Regions from separate parts of the Nitrincola sp. genome, predicted to be linked through region 1. Evidence: predicted binding sites of a transcription regulator. Region 1 holds the regulator's gene; the other holds the start of a gene.
What was found. Region 1 encodes FNR, which switches genes on or off when oxygen is low (the NO sensors DNR and NnrR bind a similar motif). Its sites were predicted from a motif close to TTGATNTANATCAA; they were not measured.
Positions count from the first base shown of each region.

Region 1 (4,164 bases):
AAAGATTGATTGAATTGAGGTATTTTTGGTGATAAACGATAGTCGCATTGTATGGGATATGGATCTGATTAAACGCTACGATCTGTCAGGCCCACGCTATACTTCCTACCCGACAGCAGTGCAGTTTGATCCAGCACTTTCACCAGCCGCTCTGATCAGCGAAGGACAGAACTCAGCCGATAAAGCTGCGCCTTTGTCGCTGTATGTGCATATCCCCTTTTGTGCCCATGTTTGTTATTACTGTGCCTGCAACAAGGTCATCACCCGAAACCGTGACCGTGCTCAACCCTACCTGGATACTGTTTACCGCGAAATGAAGCAGCTATCGCAATGGTACAGTGATGACCGGATCGTGGATCAGTTGCACTGGGGTGGTGGTACACCGACGTTTATCAGTGATCAGCAGATGGATGAGCTGATGTCTGCTTTACGCAATCAATTCAATTTGCGTAATGATGACAAGGGTGACTATTCAATCGAAATCGACCCACGTGAAGCCAGCCCGGAAACACTGGAAGTACTGCGCAAAACAGGCTTCAACCGAATTAGCTTAGGGGTACAGGACCTGGACCCTAAGGTGCAGAGTGCCGTCAATCGCGTCCAGCCATTGGAACAAACCCAGGCCGTACTCGACAAGTCGCGTCAGCTGGGTTTTTCATCCATTAATATGGATCTGATTTACGGCCTACCGCATCAGTCAGAACAAAGTTTTGATGACACCCTGGATGTAGTGATCGGCATGAACCCCGATCGACTGTCAGTGTTTAATTATGCCCACCTCCCGGATCGCTTTCGCTCTCAGAAGCATATCAATCCTGACGAACTGCCCAGCCCGGAAACCAAGCTGGCAATACTGCAAAACACCATCGATAAGCTGCTGAATGCAGGTTATGTCTATATCGGCATGGACCACTTCGCAAAACCCGATGATACCCTGGCACTGGCCCAAGCAGCGGGCCAATTACATCGCAACTTTCAGGGCTACACTACACATGCTGAATGTGACTTGGTCGCCATGGGGGTTTCTGCAATCAGTCAGATCGGCCGGGTTTATTACCAGAATGAACATGACCTCGCCACCTATACACAAGCGGTGACACAACAGCAGCATGCCATCAAACGTGGTGTCTGTCTGAGTGATGATGACATTGTCAGAGGTGCGGTAATCAACCAACTGATTTGTCACTTTGAACTGAATCCTGCGACAATCGAGCAGCGCTTCAGCCTGAATTTTGATCAATATTTTGCCGCAGAATTAGCAGAACTTCAGCAGTTTGAAGCCGATGGTCTGATTCAGCGTCAAGGTCGCCAGATCAGCGTCACCCCTTCGGGTCGACTATTGATACGCCGTATCTGTATGGCATTTGATGCATATATACCGAAACAGCAGCCAACACGAGGCTATTCACGCATTATATAACGTCGGCTTTAGCAGAATAAGCTGAACTATTCTGGTGCAGCCTTCACCCTGCAGCAGAAATGTTACATAATGGCAGCTATAATTTTGAGTTCACGGGGAAGGCAAGCAGATGGAAGATAAAAAATCGACAGGTAAGCTCCACAGCCTGAATCAGGTTCATTGCAGCACCTGCAGTTTGAGTTCTCTTTGCCTTCCGGTATCACTCAACATGACCGAGATGGAACGGCTTGATACGATCATTGATAAAAGCCGACCCTTGAAAAAGGGTGATCATCTTTTCCGCCAGGGTGATGCATTTGGCAGTGTCTATGCCATTCGTGCCGGTTCGGTTAAAAGCTACAGCATCACTGATGACGGTGAAGAGCAGATCACCGGTTTCTTTTTTCCGGGTGAACTGGTTGGCCTGAGTGCTTACGACACATCGACCTATCCTGTCTCAGTGAAAGTGCTGGAAACCACCACCGTGTGCGAGATTCCCTTCGAACGCCTGGATGAACTGTCAGGGCATATGCCTGAACTTAGACGTCAGTTACTACGCACCATGAGTAAAGAAATCTGCAACGATCAACAGATGATGATGTTGCTGTCGAAGAAAAATGCCGAACAACGTGTAGCCAGCTTTCTACTCAAGCTTTCGCAGCGTTTTCATGAACGCGGCTACTCACCCAGTTTTTTCCGCTTATCCATGTCACGTAACGAGATAGGCAACTATCTTGGGCTGGCAGTCGAAACCATCAGCCGTATTTTCACCCGCTTCCAGACTTTAGGACTGATCCATGTAGATGGCAAAGAAGTCGAAATTCTGGATAACGGGAAGCTCAATGAGCACTCAGGCGAAGCACAAACGACTGATAATGCCTGCAAAAGCAGCCGCTAATCAGCACATTTATCAGTTGAATCACTTGCCTTCGGAGACATAAATGTCCTACGACGAATTTTATATCAAGTCGGTGATCCGCTCGATCCCTGACTGGCCTGAACCCGGTGTTGTTTTTCGTGATGTGACGCCAGTGTTTAAAGATCCCAAAGCCATGCGCATGGTGTGTGATGCGTTTATCCAGCGGTACATGAACACGGATATAACCCACATAGCCAGCATTGATGCCCGGGGCTTTATTCTTGGGTCAGTGGTTGCCTATCAGTTGAACCTGCCGATGATTCTGATCCGCAAGAAAGGTAAGTTGCCCGGTGATACTTTGTCACAGGAATACAATCTTGAATATGGCACAGCGGCCATCGAAATGCAGACAGACGCACTGCAACCAGGACCCGAGGCCAATGTACTGGTGTTTGATGACCTGATTGCAACGGGTGGCACAGTCATGGCCGCGTTATCCTTGATCAACAAGCTCGGCGGTAAGGTACATGAAGTCGCCGCACTGATTGATTTACCCGATCTGATGGGCTCTCAGAAAATCCAGGACAGCAATGTCGCCGTATTCAGTCTGCTGGCTTATGAGGGCCTGTAACAACCATGAACAGCTTTAAAAATTTGCTCTGCTACCGTTTTGAACCCGATTCAACCCTGTCACCGGAAACCCTCGAAAAAGCGCTTTCAGAACACCCTTTCACCCCCTGTGGACGCCATGAGTTACAGCGCAGTGGCTGGGTGGCGCCCTGCCCTTTTGCTGACTCACTGGTATTCACCAGTAGCGGTTATATGCTGATCACCCTGTTACGGGAAGAACGCATACTGCCAGCCAGCGTGATTCGTGATGAGGTGCAAGAGCGGGTCAGTCGTATCGAAGCGACCGATGCGCGCAAAGTCTACAAAAAAGAGAAAGACCAGCTTAAGGATGAAGTAGTGCTGGAGCTGCTCCCGCGCGCTTTCTCCAAACGACAGAGCTGCCGCGCCCTGCTGATGCCAGAGCAAGGCTGGCTGCTAATCGACTCAGGTAGTTTCAATCGGGGTGAGCTGTTGCTGAATGCGTTACGTGAAGCTCTCGGTTCACTGAAAGTAAAACCGCTTAACGTTAACCAGGCTCCAGCCAGCGTGATGACACAGTGGTTGCAAGATATCAACCAGGTCAGCAGTGGCTTTGAAGTGGATGATGAATGTGAGTTACGCGATACTTCAGCTGAAGGGGGCGTCATTCGTATCAAGGGGCAGCCTCTATTCAGTGACGAAATACGTGCCCACCTGGATACTGACATGCAGGTCACCCGCCTTGCAGTCACCTGGGAAGAGCAACTGAGCTTTGTGCTGCATGCCGACCTGACCCTGCACCGCCTCAAACTGACGGACCAGTATAATGAACAACTGGAACACGATCGTCCAGAAGATGAAGTGGCCGACTTTGATGCCGCTGTTACCCGCATGGGGCTGGAAATAAGCCGTTTGCTTCCGGCGCTGGCCAGCAGCTTCGGTGGCGAACCGGTCAGCGATTAATCTACCGGGAAACCTGATCACTAACTCGACAAAAAATAGCAGAGTGCAGTCATGTACAGCGTAAAAGAAAGTTTTTACACCCTGCAGGGAGAAGGTGCCCACGCGGGCCGCCCAGCTATTTTCTGTCGTTTTACCGGCTGCAACCTCTGGTCTGGACGTGAACAAGATCGTGCCTCAGCCGTGTGTAACTTTTGTGATACTGACTTTGTCGGCACAGATGGACAGAACGGCGGTAAGTTTGCTACGCCAGAGGCTCTGGTAACCCACCTGAAACGCTTTTGGCCACTCACCACCACCGAACCCCCTTATCTGGTTTGCACTGGTGGTGAGCCTGCGCTACAGCTGGATCAAGCAC
Region 1 is NZ_JBLXDN010000003.1:66,573-70,736, reverse strand. It holds gene hemN (oxygen-independent coproporphyrinogen III oxidase) at 32-1,420, shown strand; gene fnr (fumarate/nitrate reduction transcriptional regulator Fnr) at 1,530-2,297, shown strand; gene ACN0R1_RS03785 (adenine phosphoribosyltransferase) at 2,341-2,889, shown strand; gene ACN0R1_RS03780 (recombination-associated protein RdgC) at 2,895-3,809, shown strand; gene queE (7-carboxy-7-deazaguanine synthase) at 3,861-4,164, shown strand, end outside.

Region 2 (4,164 bases), on a different contig from region 1:
TTGGCGCTAACGCGGTCAATCGGCAACTCCCACTTATTACCACTCACATTCCAATAGAGTTCATCATAATCATCAAAGAAGCCAAGGTGTCGGTAAATTACGTAGGTGATCGTATAGGTATACTCACCAGGTCTCAGCAGATGATTTCTGTTGCCTATGTATAAATCGAGATACCGCCCTCTTTTTTCAACACGAACAGGCTCCCTCTCCCCATCACGGGCTACTCTTAGAATAAGTATAGGCGTTTCAATGTAACTTCCAAAAGTGCCCTTATAACGGGTCGGAATAGTGCGATAGATGCCGCGCTTAATCGACATTCCTTCAGAGCGCACTTTGATCGTTTCAATGACCTTCATGCTGCCATCCTCACGCACAGTCATATCGCTGTGAAAATCGAGAATGCGCTCGTCAGCTCCAGCAGATACCGCTATCAAAGAAAAAAACAGCAGTAGTAATAAACGTTCCTGAATTCAGATAATAACCGCAACACTCATGTGATGGGCCAGGTCGGAGAGAGGCCAGCTACCGAAATGTGGTAGCCTTATTTTTCGACCAAAAAAAATGAGATCTACACATGAGTTATCGGCAGCTGACCGAGGGACAACGATACCAGATTTCGTCGTTTCTCTCACAGGATTTTTCACAGCGAGAGATTGCAAGAAAACTAAACATTGCACCTTCGACCGTCAATCGAGAGTTGCTGCGTAACACAGATGAAGCAGGTCAATATGACCCCGATAAAGCTCAACAGCGCTCATTAATTCGCCGTTTAAAGCCAAAAACTAAGCGAATATGTGAGAGCACAAGGAATGCCGTTGAGTTCATGCTCGAACTTGACTGGAGTCCTGAGCAGATATCGGCTATTTGCACTAGGATTGGTTACACCGTCAGTCACGAGTGGATCTATAACTATGTACTGGCTGATTTTAATGAGGGTGGCAGCTTGTTCACCCACCTGAGACATCGGTTAAAACGTTATAAAAAGCGGCTTCACAAGCAGCGAGGTCGCATCCTTGGTCGGCGTTCCATACACGATAGGCCTGGAATTATTGATGAACGAGGCCGCTATGGTGACTGGGAAATAGACACGGTCATTGGTAAGCAAGGAACGGGGGCTATCGTGACTATTTTAGAGCGAAAAAGCCGCTTTTACTTAGTTAGGAAAGTGACTAGTAAACGTGCCGATGCGGTGGCTGAAGCGACGATAGACATGCTACGGCCTTTTAAAGCTTTGGTTCACAGCATTACCGCCGACAACGGCTTAGAATTCGCTGATCATGAACGCATTGCTCGTGAACTGGATACTGATGTTTACTTTGCAGATCCCTATGCGTCTTATCAGCGTGGCGCAAACGAAAATGCAAATGGTCTATTGCGTCAATACATACCCAAGGGCACGGATTTGCGGACTTTAACCCAAGCCCTGATTGCAAAGGTTCAAGTAAGGCTGAATCTGCGTCCCAGGAAAATACTGGGATTCATTCAACCAGACGTAATATTTAAAGAGCAATTGCAACAGAATATGAGCGGGTGTTGCAGTTAATAGTTGAATTCAGGGATAGTATGTCTCCAATTCTAAGAGCTATATCAACACATGATAAAAATCTCTCAGAATTTAATGAGTTAATTGAGAGGATTATCAATGATCATTAAAAAAATAACAGTGCTATTGGTTGAATCAATAATATTTTTCATAACAGCTGTACTTTGTTTGATGATATTTTTTTATGTCAAAGATGAGTTTGCTCAGGATACTTCTTCTCCAAATTTATACGGAGCAATATCTGCTATTATAGCCTTGATAATAATATTTATATCTTATTCTTATATCTCAAAAAAGCTAGAGAAATAGCAAAATAATTTCTAACAAGGAAATTTCACTCGGACACTACGCGCCGGTGAATCACGGCGTTGAGACTGTCGGATAAGTCCACCAGCCCTTGGCTGGTGGCACAGTGATGCCAATATGAAGCTGATCTCAATGGCTACATTGCGGATAACCAGTTCCGTAAACGCGATCTACGCTTTGTTGAGTCCGTAACCTTCAAGACAGCCAAGGCACAACGACGTAAAGAACGGGGCGGCCAGGTGGCACAACGCTTCACACCCGCTGAGTTTGATTATGATCCGCTGACGGAAACCTGCCGCTGCCCAGCATCCAGCCCATGTGGAAACGCTTCAAGGGAGTGATTGGAGAGCAAGAAACTATAAGCTTCCAGGGCTATCACCAACACTGTCGAGACTGCTCTCTAAAACATCAGTGCCTGCGCCGAGCCAATCAACAAGATGGATGTCAGGTTATGAGCTAAATCATAATCCACCAAACGGTGGTTGTGATAGCTTGAATTGATGAGTATCGTCTGTTTGAATGAGTGACAGTATTTATCTGATTTGAGCAGGTCACAATTAACAGAATGAGGAAGGGAGCTGTTGATGCTGGAGATTTTGATTTCAAAATGCCTAATCCGACAGGCTCGTTAGCACCACAATGCTGGGGCCTGGTAATTTGAGAAAAGTATTAATGAGTGCCTGCCTTCTAGGGAAACGTGTTCGATACGATGGTGGGAGCCTTTCAGTGAAGGATCAGATTATAGAGAGGTGGATATCTGAAGGCCGAGTTGTTTCAGTTTGCCCAGAAGTTGAGGCCGGAATGAGCATTCCCAGGAAGCCTGCGGAAATTTTTGAAGGTAGCGGAAACAGTGTGTTAGATGGTGAAGCCGACGTTGTTGAAAAAGGCGGAAACATTGTTACCGATGATTTCATCGCAGGTGCCTCGATTGCTTTGGAACTGTGCAAAAGGCTTAACATTGAAATAGCGGTACTGGCTGAGTCTAGTCCTTCTTGCGGCAGTTCATTCATCTATGACGGTAGCTTTTCAGGTAATCTGAATCCCGGTATGGGGGTTACGGCCGCGTTGCTGCGTCGGCATGGTATTCAGGTGTTTAGCCAACATGAGATAGCGGATGCTGACAAGGCCATCCACGCGACAAGCGCGTGATGGCTGGCGTTAGCGCCCCAAGTTCGAGTCTGGCTTGACGTTAGGCGTCCATTGAAAAAGGAAACAGCATGGCACATATCGTAGAAACATCCACTCCACCCAATACTCCGACGCCAATCGGTCCCTACAATCACATTGCTAAGGTCGGCCCGTTCTTAAGCATCGGTGGAACCGCCGGTGTCAATCCAGCAACAGGCCAGCTAGCTGGTACGGATATATACTCACAAGCAAAGCAAATACTTCAGTCATTCCAAGTAATGCTGGAATCCATTGGGTCTGATTTGGAACATATACTTCACGTAAACATTTTTCTTAAAAACATGCAGGATTTTGAGGAAATGAATCGTGCCTATGTTGAGATGATGGGGGATCACCTTCCAGCTCGCACTGTGATAGGCGTAAATGAGCTTCCGAAACCTGGGGTTCTAGTGACAATGAATCTTACTGCTGTAACCAATACCAAGTTGTAGTTCCCCCGTTTTAGTGGACTCTCCTAGACTATGATTAGATAGTAAGTAGGCTTGAAGAAATTTTCGATGTGAGCCCATTGTTTATCGTGGATAAGATCTATTTAGATAATAAGTTTATGTACTTGATGTAGTCATTAGCAGTAATTATTAACAGATCCAAAGCAGTCTGAGCTTTTAACAAACCAAAGTATCAATAGAAGTTAAATCAGAGCCTGTTAGAAAGAGTTGGTGTTTTGAAAGTGGTTTTCTGTAGGCTCTTAATCAGAGAGGATAGAAACATGGCATTACACCCAAAACGCCATCCAATAATCTATGTGCGTGGCTTCGCTATGCGTGATGCAGATATCGAAGATACTGTAAATACGCCTTACATGGGGTTTAATTTAGGCTCGACTCGAATTAGGCAATCGCATGATCGGTCGTTTGTGCCATATATATTTGAATCCCCACTTATTCGATTAATGAAAGAGTACGGCTATAAAGATGAGTATCTCGAGGGTAAGAGAAATGATGGCCGTATTCCACAACAAAGCGTAATTATATACCGTTACTATGAGCAACCAGAAACTGGGGATGGTCATCGTCCTGATATTTTAGAAGCGGCTAAAGGGCTGAGTGAACTGATTGAAGAGGTACGGGATCGGGTTTGTGGTGGTGATGCCGAGGCCGAAAAGGACTTCAAAGTGTATCTTGTGG
Region 2 is NZ_JBLXDN010000013.1:72,342-76,505, forward strand. It holds gene ACN0R1_RS11400 (DUF2207 domain-containing protein) at 1-434, opposite strand, end outside; gene ACN0R1_RS11405 (IS30 family transposase) at 575-1,543, shown strand; gene ACN0R1_RS11410 (hypothetical protein) at 1,643-1,852, shown strand; gene ACN0R1_RS11415 (DUF523 domain-containing protein) at 2,522-2,998, shown strand; gene ACN0R1_RS11420 (RidA family protein) at 3,067-3,468, shown strand; gene ACN0R1_RS11425 (esterase/lipase family protein) at 3,747-4,164, shown strand, end outside.
Region 2: the regulator FNR is predicted to act here: its motif matches at 2,301-2,314, upstream of ACN0R1_RS11415 (DUF523 domain-containing protein).